3 regions of the Pantoea sp. YU22 genome follow, and region 1 is predicted to be linked to each of the others. Evidence: predicted binding sites of a transcription regulator. Region 1 holds the regulator's gene; each other region holds the start of a gene.
The links. Region 1 encodes LexA, which represses DNA repair genes until DNA is damaged. Its sites were predicted from a motif close to TNCTGTATGTACATACAGNA; they were not measured.
Positions count from the first base shown of each region.

Region 1 (3,277 bases):
ATCGGTGCCGTGCTGCGTCGCCATCCAGCGCAGCGAGACGGTCGGGGAAAAGCGCACAAAGCTGTCGCGGCCGTGCCAGACGATGGCGAAAAACTTCTCTACGCCGTTAAGCTCGCGCAGGTGCGGCGTATCGTCGCCCTGAACTTCACGACCTGGCGCACGGCCGAACATCACCGAGACCGGCAGCATCTGGATATCCAGATGTGGATTATTGCGGTGCAGATCGAGATACTCGTGGAAAATTTTCACCGATTCCGTGTTCGGCCCGAAAGCGGGGAACACGCGCGGGCCATTGTGAATAAACACGTGGCGCGGCAGCAGCGTGCCGTCAATTTCCAGCGGCACCAGCGGATCGGGCAAATTATGCTTCAGACACTGCTGACGCAGCGTCAGCAAATCCGCCTTGGAATCGTATGGCAGCACGTACATAATCGGCCGCGTCGGATCGAGTCCATGTTCGGAAACGGGATCGGCCGGAATAGCCTTAGTTTTTACCAGAACGGAAAGTGGTAAATTCAACAATTTATAATAGAGTTTACGCCAACCTGACATAGACAACATGAAGCCTCTTGTTAGCAAAGCGCCGCAAGCATATCAGAAAGTGCTGCGAAGATCTGTGTGGTGCCAAACGCACCTGGCCCAGACATTGACGTCAAACAACTAAAAGGGTTCCCTCGCAATGGCAAGTAATACCACCGGTTTGCTCAGGATTGTGAAAGCGGCAGGCTACTCCTGGCAAGGGCTGCGCGCCGCCTGGCAGCATGAGGCCGCGTTTCGTCAGGAAGCCACGGCCGCCATCATCGCCGTTATCATCGCCTGCTGGCTGGATGTCGATACCGTCGCGCGCATCCTGATGATCGGATCGGTGGTGCTGGTGATAATCGTCGAGATCCTTAACAGCGCGATTGAAGCGGTGGTCGATCGCATTGGTCAGGAGCGTCATCCGCTGGCCGGACGGGCGAAAGACATGGGCTCAGCCGCCGTCTTGCTGGCTATCATACTGGCGCTGTTTGTCTGGATCGCGCTGCTTTGGTCCCATTTGCGCTAGGCTTTCCACAATTGCCCAAATGGCTGTTATTTCCCTGGGTTTTGGTTTTCATTTCGCCAATACCTGTATATACTCACAGCGACTGTATAAACAACCAGGGGGCGGGATGAAAGCATTAACCACCAGGCAGCAACAGGTTTATGACCTGATTCGCGACCATATTAACCAGACGGGCATGCCGCCGACGCGTGCGGAAATCGCCTCGCAGCTGGGGTTCCGTTCCCCCAACGCCGCCGAAGAACATTTGAAAGCGCTGGCACGTAAAGGCGTTATCGAGATCGTCTCCGGCGCATCACGCGGCATTCGCCTGCTGATGGAAGAGGAAGAGTCTAACGGGCTGCCGTTGATCGGCCGCGTCGCCGCCGGTGAACCGCTGCTGGCGCAGGAACATATTGAAACGCATTACAAAGTTGATCCCGACCTGTTTAAGCCTTCTGCTGATTTTCTGCTGCGCGTCGCGGGAATGTCGATGAAAGATATCGGCATTATGGATGGCGATCTGCTGGCGGTACATAAAACGCAGGATGTGCGTAACGGCCAGGTCGTAGTGGCGCGCATCGATGACGAAGTCACGGTAAAGCGCTGGAAAAAGCAGGGCACCGTGGTGCATCTGCTGCCGGAAAACAACGACTTCGAGCCGATTATCGTCGATACCCGCACGCAGTCGCTGACCGTTGAAGGTCTGGCGGTGGGCGTGGTGCGCAACGGCGAGTGGCTCTGACCGGTTGCCTTCAGACGCCTGTATCGTTTCGTCAGGCGTCTGTACGATAAGCTGTTAAAGCGCTCTCAATGCGGTTAACGCCGCTCCTTTCTGTTTTACGTTTTCAGGCATGGACCGGCTGATGCGTCTCTTCTCTACAGACGACCGACACCTCTGGCGGCTGGCGCTGCCGATGATCCTTTCTAACATTACCGTGCCGCTGCTCGGCCTGGTGGATACCGCCGTTATCGGCCATCTCAACAGTCCGGTTTACCTTGGCGGCGTGGCGATTGGCACCACCGCCACCAGCTTCGTCTTTATGCTTTTCCTGTTTCTTCGCATGAGCACCACGGGCTTTACCGCTCAGGCCTTTGGCGCACGCGACCCGCAGGCGCTGGCGCGCGCGTTGACGCAGCCGCTGCTGATGGCGCTGCTTGCTGGCGGACTGTTTGTGCTGCTGCGCGATCCGTTAAGTTCGCTGGCGAGTCGGCTGGCGGGCGGCAATCCGCAGGTGCTGGAACAGGCCGCGCTCTTCATTCATATCCGCTGGCTTAGCGCGCCGGCGACGCTGGCGAACATGGTGATCCTCGGCTGGCTGCTTGGCGTGCAGTATGCCCGCGCGCCGGTTGTGCTGCTGGTGGTGGGCAACGCGGTAAATATCCTGCTCGATCTCTGGCTGGTGCCGGGGCTGAAGTGGGGCGTCGCGGGCGCGGCGACCGCAACGGCGGTGGCGGAATATGTCACGCTGGCGGTAGGGCTGGCGATGGTGTGGCGCGTACTGAAAATACGCGGCATCTCCATGGCGATGCTGAAACAGAGCTGGCGCGGCGATATTAGCCGTCTGCTGCGTCTCAATCGCGACATTATGCTGCGCTCGCTGTTGCTGCAGCTCTGCTTTGCTTCGCTCACCCTGATCGGCGCGCGTCTGGGGCCTGAGATCGTCGCCGCTAATGCCGTTCTGCTGATGTTTATCACCTTTACCGCCTATGCGCTCGACGGTTTCGCCTACGCGGTGGAAGCTGTCTCTGGCGAAGCCTACGGCGCGCGCGACGGCGACAGGCTGCTGGCTGTATGGCACGCCGCCTGTCGTCAGGCAGGAATGGTGGCGCTGGCGTTCGCGCTGATTTACGCGGCGAGCGGCGAAGCTATAGTGGCGGCGCTCACCTCGCTGGATTCGCTGCGGCAGCAGGTGGATCGCTATCTGTTCTGGCAAATCATCCTGCCGCTGGCGGGGGTGTGGTGCTATCTGCTGGATGGCCTGTTCATCGGCGCAACGCGCGGGCGAGAAATGCGTAACAGTATGGCGGTTGCCGCGCTCGGCTATTTCCTGACGCTGCTGACCTTGCCCTGGCTGGGTAACCACGGTTTATGGCTGGCGGTGACGGTCTTTCTCGCGCTGCGCGGCGTCTCGCTCTGGCTAATCTGGCGGCGTGAATGGCGTCTAAACCGCTGGTTTAGCTGCTAATTAGCCTCTGCGCTCGCGTCTGATTTACGCCTCGTTAAACAGATTATTCTGTAATTATCCCGCA
Region 1 is NZ_RYDU01000002.1:453,332-456,608, reverse strand. Features, by position in the region: gene plsB (glycerol-3-phosphate 1-O-acyltransferase PlsB) at 1-552, opposite strand, end outside; gene EKL29_RS06575 (diacylglycerol kinase) at 680-1,048, shown strand; gene lexA (transcriptional repressor LexA) at 1,155-1,769, shown strand; gene dinF (MATE family efflux transporter DinF) at 1,891-3,213, shown strand.

Region 2 (3,277 bases), on a different contig from region 1:
TCCGTCGCGTCTGACGGAATAAGGCGTGGTGCCATTACTGTTTTTTTTCGTTCGCCCGCGTAATGTCGGACTTCAGGATGTCCGGCTCGATATTCTGGATCACCGCCGCTTTCGGCTGTCGGGCCACTTCAGCCAGCGCCTGCTGGCACTCTACCGTCGGACGTTCAACCCGGCGCAGCGTCAAACCGTCATAATGCAGTTCGCTTCCTTCCAGCACCAGTGGCATGACGCGCGACTGGCGGTTGACGTTAACGTAGTCGCCGCTGAGGCGCGAAAGTTTGCCCGGTTTGGCGATAACACGCATCCACTGACGGCAGTCCAGCGTGCTGCCGTCCGCATTCACAATCAGGCTGCCCAGCGCCTGATCGCTGCGTAAGCCGCTCTGCGGGCCGACGGTTTGCCAGTTGCCCTGCAGACTGGCGGGGGCGGGCGTCTGCACCGCATCCTCATAGCTGTTAATTTGCGCACAACCGGCCAGCGCCAGCGCGGCCGTCAGCATCCACTTTTTCATCGTTAATCCCTGAGATCGCTTCAATGGCGGCTAAGTTATAATTTTTCGCCTGCTTTCCGCAAGCAATCTACGTTCTGCTTCGCGCCGCGCGAAGACTTTTTTTCTTCCGCTTCTCTCCGGAACGGCGTCCTGACAAGCCCAGGCCGGTGAGTTACACTGGCGCGCTGCACCACAATAACTTTTCAGGAAACTTTATGAAAACGCCAGAAGCCTATTACGCGCAGGCGCGCGAGATGTTCTTTACCGCCCACGCCGATTTTCAGGCCGCGCTTGATGAGCTGACAGAAAGCGATGCGCGCCACGCCAATATGTCGCTGCGCCAGCTGCGCGAATGGCATGCCGAACGCATTTATGCTGCCTTTTTGCGTCAAAAAAATCTTGATGGCATGATATTTTCTATCCAGCTTGCTGAGCCGGATAAAGCCGTGGCCGCTGAAGCGATTGAAAACTACCTTAAATCTCATGCGGAATCGCTGGGTATGACCTGGGAAGAGTTCTGCATTAAGAACGAACTCTGACTTGCCGAGAGCGGCAACACCTCCAACCAGTAAAATAATTCAGGATTAAATTGTACAAGCTCGCAAAACTTGTATAAGTTTACTTCACGACTTCGGTCGTGATTGTCCTTGAACGAATGGTGCGCTTGCACCGCCTCTGGAGGTGTTGCTGGATTTCCACCTCCAGAGGTTTAATTTTTTTATCCTGCTGCAATTTCTTCCTCGCCCTGTTTTGATCACCGCCTGCCACAAATTTGCGTATGACGCCAAAAAAAAACCTTCTGACGCGCCTGAGACGCTTGTCACTGGTTGGATTTACAGTATGATGTGCCAGCGAATTTCTTCCCTGTATGGAATACCAGTATGTTTGTGGAATTGATTTACGATAAGCGTAACGTAGCCGGCCTGCCAGGCGCGCGCGAAATGATTTTGCGGGAGCTGGAAAAGCGCGTACAGCGCGTTTTCCCGGAGCTTGAAGTGCGCGTAAAGCCGATGGAGCGCAACGCGATCGAAACCGATATGAGTAAAAATGATAAAGCGACGCTGGCGCGCATCATCGAAGAGATGTTTGAAGAAGCGGAAATGTGGCTGGTGGCCGACTAAGCGCGACGACCACCGGCTGGAGCAGGGTTACTTCTCCTGCTCGCTGTGGTTAACCGCAATCTCCATGTCCTGGATTGCGGCGTCTAAGTCATCCAGCAGCGTGCCCTGTTTGTTCAGCAGCGCATCAATGCGTCCGGCAAACTCTTTATCTTTATATTCGCCAGCATCAAATGCGAGCCAGTGGCTGGAGAGCGTTTCGGTATTGGTTTGCGCATAGTGGCGCATCTCTTTCAGCTGCGAGGTTACATCGCGCAGGTAGTCAGTTTTGCTTTTCGTTTCCACTGAATCACTCATGCTGTTTTTCCTTCTGCTGTTTTAACCAATAATTATCTCGCGTGAATGATTAAAGGTAGTGGATTATAACGAAACCGCTTTAAGAATGTTCGCAAGTTGCCCCTGAGGATACCCGCAGCCAGAGAACCACGGTGCGCTCGCTCACTCCTTTTTGCCCCTGTTAAGGGCTATGCATGGCCGCAGTTAAGGGGCATCCCAGAGAAAGGCACAGCCCGCTATCAGAACGGGTATCTTATGTATGTTGTCACGCCTGCACCCTCCCCGCCGCCAGCCAGCAACGGAACAGAATCCCTTCAGGCGCTTTAACTTTTGCAAGACCGTCGGGGCGACCAAAAGCGCCGCCTTTTTTTGCAAAAAAACAGGGGACCCGCTGTCCCCTTTTGATATTACGCACGCTCAGTTATCACAGATATTTACGTGCCAGTTCAAACAGCTCTTTCCTGGCCGCTGCTCCAAGGCGCTCAATTCCCTGCTGGACGAAATCAAACGCGGCGTTGAAATCTTTTACGCCTGCGCTGAAGTCATCTTGCTCCGTTTTCGCCGCTGGTTGAGCAGACGCCTGCGCGGTGGATGCGGCTGCGGGCGCTGACGCCTGTACAGCAGCGTTGTCAGCCTGCGAACTGGTCTGCCCGGCAGCGGCATCCGCCACGGATGTCTGCGCCTGGGACTGCGCGTTAGCGGAAGTATCTGCCGCCGCTGGCTGATCGGCGGACTGAGCGGCAGCGTTCGAGGGCGTGCTCTGATCCGCAGGCTGCGCCGAGGCGGCAGCGGCCGGGGCTGCGCTCTGATCCGCAGGCTGCGCGGAGGCGGCAGCATCCGGGGTTGCGCTCTGATCGGCAGGCTGCGACGAGGCGGCAGCATCCGGGGTTGCGCTCTGATCGGCAGGCTGCGACGAGGCGGCAGCGTCCGGGGTTGCGCTCTGATCCGCAGGCTGCGCGGAGGCGGCAGCATCCGGGGTTGCGCTCTGATCCGCAGGCTGCGCGGAGGCGGCAGCGTCCGGGGTTGCGCTCTGATCCGCAGACTGTGCCGGGGTGTGCTGCGCCGTCGCGTCAGGAGCCACATGCGTTTCTCCCGGCGTCTCCTCTGAAGTTGCTGGCGCAACCGTTGAGGGAGAGGTTAAGCGCTGCAGTTGCGGATCGGTGGGCACATTGCTGTCCGGTACAGCAAACTGCGGCAGCGTGGCGTCACTGTTTTGAGCGGTTGAGTTAATGATGCTGGTATCAGTCATAGCAGACTCCTTCGTGATGATAAACGATCGGAGGGCGTGAACACCTTCCCCAATCAGGTTAAAAATTCGCATAGGGCTCTCCTGTTACGGCTTTACAGAGGACTCATCCTGTATAACAACCTGCTTAACCTTGTCGGCCGTCTG
Region 2 is NZ_RYDU01000020.1:24,542-27,818, reverse strand. Features, by position in the region: gene yedD (lipoprotein YedD) at 35-511, opposite strand; gene EKL29_RS20080 (DUF6388 family protein) at 706-1,029, shown strand; gene EKL29_RS20075 (DinI-like family protein) at 1,372-1,611, shown strand; gene EKL29_RS20070 (hypothetical protein) at 1,639-1,905, opposite strand; gene EKL29_RS20065 (hypothetical protein) at 2,309-3,133, opposite strand; gene EKL29_RS20060 (hypothetical protein) at 3,218-3,277, opposite strand, start outside.
Region 2: the regulator LexA is predicted to act here: its motif matches at 1,312-1,331, upstream of EKL29_RS20075 (DinI-like family protein).

Region 3 (3,277 bases), on a different contig from region 1:
ATTAAGATAATATCTTATTAACTTGTTGGGTATAATTCAGCTGAATCTGCAAGCCTTTCTTATTAAGATAATATCTTGTTAATTTATCAATTCAACTTGTTGTCAACTCTCATGAGTGCTCAGCAAACGGTGGCTATCGGTATGTCATCCCAGCTCGTAGTCCAGGCAGGGGAAAGTAGCTCCCGCTTCATCTTCCAGTCCGGATCGATACCTTTACCTGCAAAGCCGATGCTGTAACGCCCGGAGCGGTTCATTGAATCCATCAGACTCATGAGCGCCTCACTGCCGGCGCGCGGCACTTCATCGTCAAACAGATTGAGCTGGGCCACACCGTTCGGACGAAGCTCGCTCAGCATGATGCCGGCTTTCGCATAGCGATAGCCCGGGCGCCAGATGGTATCCAGTGATTTCACTGCTGCCTCGATGATGTTCCGCGTGTCCTGCGTGCCAACGCGCAGCTTCACAAACGCCGTGTTGCCGTAGCCTGGCTGTCCGGTGTCGAAAGGTGAGGTGCGGATAAACACAGAGATGTGGTGGCAGAACTGCCTGTCCTCGCGAAGCTTTTCTGCAACGCGTTCGGCATACGCGCAGACCGACTGTCGCATGGCGTCGTATTCCGTGATGCGCTCGCCGAAGCTGCGGCTTACGACTATCTGCTGTTTGGGCGGGGGCGCATCCTCCATCGGGATGCAGGATTCGCCGTTAAGCTCACGTACCGTGCGCTCCAGTACCACCCCGAAATTCTTGCGGATGAAAGAAGGGGAGGCGCGTGCCAGATCGAGCGCCGTTGTCACGCCGAGCAGCTGCAGGCGTTTTTCAAGCCTGGAACCCACGCCCCAGAGTTCACCTACGGGCTGACGAGACAGCAGCTTTTCGGTCCGCCCCGGATTGCCTGGCGTGAGCGCCAGCACCCCACCAAACTGGGGCCATTCCTTACCGGCCCACTGTGCTGACTTCGCCAGGGTCTTCGTTGGCCCAAGCCCGACGCCGACCGTCAGGCCTGTGCAGGTCCTGACGTGCGCCCGGATCATGCGGCCAAAGTCCTCATATGGCATAGCCATTTCCATACCCGTGCAGTCACAGAACCCTTCGTCAACCGAATACACCTCCAGCCGGGGCACCATCTCCTCGATGCAGGACATTACCCGCGTGCTCATCGAGTGGTATAAGGCATAATTGCTTGAAAATATATGTATTTTCTCAGGGAAGTGCTGATTCTTTATCTTGAACCACGGATCGCCCATTTTCACGTATTTTTTGGCTTCCTTACTGCGCGCGATAACGCAGCCGTCGTTGTTCGACAGGATGGCCACCGGCGCATTTTTCAGGTCGGGCCGGAATACCTTCTCCGCGCTGGCGTAAAAGCTGTTCACGTCAATCAGGCCAAACATGTCAGTTCCTTTTGCGAGGGGTATGCACGAAGTGCACCACTACGCCGAAGATCTCAAGCGTGTCCGGGTCCGGAATAATAACGGGATAAGCGGGATTCATGGGCTGCAGAACGGGTCCCTTCGGCGTAAGCAAAAGGCGCTTCACCGTGAATTCGCCATAAAGCTCGGCGATAACCACGTCATTGTGCTCCGGCGTCAGGGAGCGATCGACAATAAGCAGGTCGCCGTCATACAGGCCAATGTCCTGCATGCTGTTGCCCTGCGCGCGCAGGAAAAAGGTGCTTGCCCGGTGGGCTATAAGATATTCGTTGAGATCGAGCTCCTGCTCCGCATAGTCCTGACAGGGTGAGGGAAACCCGCAGGGCACACGTTCCAGGAAAAGAGGCCTGAAGCTGGGCGGCGGATTGTCCGCCGGGTGCATCAACTCAAAGGCGTTAAACATAGCGAAAATCCCTGTTAAAGCGCTGTATGTATTTACAGTATTATTAGCTGGCTTCCTGTTACGCGCAAGAAGTCGCTTGATCCTCACCGTCGGGAAGAAAACACAGCCATTGATTTATAAAGATTTACAGCGAAACGACAGCTCATAAATTAACCGTTTGTTTGCATGCACCATCGGCAAAGGGCTGCAAATGTTTATCCACAGCTTTGCGCGCGGGATGTGCAGGGAAGATGTGGATAAGGGCCCCCTTCGGCTCCCCTGATCGGGTCGTCAGCCCCATTCAGCTAACCGGCAGAGCCAGCAAGCTTCACCGGACCGCGCCACGCGTTCCGGGCCTGTCGGCTGGGGTCTGAGGGCTAAAGGCAAGGCGTGCTGGCGGTCATCTGAAAAGATCATTGCAGGGTTTTTAAGCGAAGCCTGATGTGTATGATTACTGTTCATTTTCAGGGAGCTGTCGCATAAGGAGTATGTCTTGAAACCCTTCCAATCCGCTTTTCTCATTCTCATCTGTATTTGCCCGTCGCGCGTGCGCCGGGAGGCTGCCGGCTGAACTGTTGCCGGCAGTGCCGCATAAAACCCGGACCAGACACATACACGGCAGGGCAAGGGCTGCAGCCAGCCCACAGGCTGGCGCGAACCGCGACGGCCTGAATCCGCCGTCGCTCTGAGGCGCAACGCCGTTTCGCTGCCGCTCAGCCGCCGTTGCCGCTGCATCGTGCTGTGCTTTTCCGCCGGGCTTCACCGGTTTAAGTCCTTTCGCCGGGGCTGAGACAAGCACAGGCGCCGTGGTCCTCCAGGGTGAAGTGAACGCCGGGAAAATTTATTTCCGGCCACTGCGTCAGACCAGAAATAAATTTCCCCGTCGCCCTGGACGCCTGCCGTCACCCGCGCTGGTTTACGCCCTCGCGGCGAAGGATCTCAAACGGGTGAAGTGAATACCGGAGGAAAAAACCAGCCGATTTCCACAAAACGTCAACACCGCGGCTCCCGAAACTCAACGGGTGACGTGTTTAAACCCCCAACTGCATGAGGAGAACGAACATGGCTTCACGAGGCGTCAATAAGGTCATCCTGGTCGGCAATCTGGGACAGGACCCGGAGGTGCGCTACATGCCAAACGGCGGCGCGGTCGCAAACATCATGCTGGCGACGTCGGAAAGCTGGTGCGACAGGCAGACCGGTGAGAACAAAGAAATCACGGAGTGGCACCGCGTGGTGCTGTTTGGAAAGCTGGCAGAGGTGGCGGGGGAGTACCTGCGCAAGGGCTCACAGGTTTACATCGAGGGCCAGCTGCGCACGCGTAAATGGCAGGGCTCGGATGGACAGGACAAGTACACCACCGAAGTCGTGGTGAACGTTGGCGGCACCATGCAGATGCTGGGCGGGCGCGGCAATGGCGCCGGCGGGCAGACCGGACAGCAGTTCAGCGGGCAGCAAAACGCTC
Region 3 is NZ_RYDU01000019.1:3,066-6,342, reverse strand. Features, by position in the region: gene umuC (translesion error-prone DNA polymerase V subunit UmuC) at 120-1,391, opposite strand; gene umuD (translesion error-prone DNA polymerase V autoproteolytic subunit) at 1,393-1,833, opposite strand; gene EKL29_RS19660 (single-stranded DNA-binding protein) at 2,875-3,277, shown strand, end outside.
Region 3: the regulator LexA is predicted to act here: its motif matches at 1,854-1,873, upstream of umuD (translesion error-prone DNA polymerase V autoproteolytic subunit).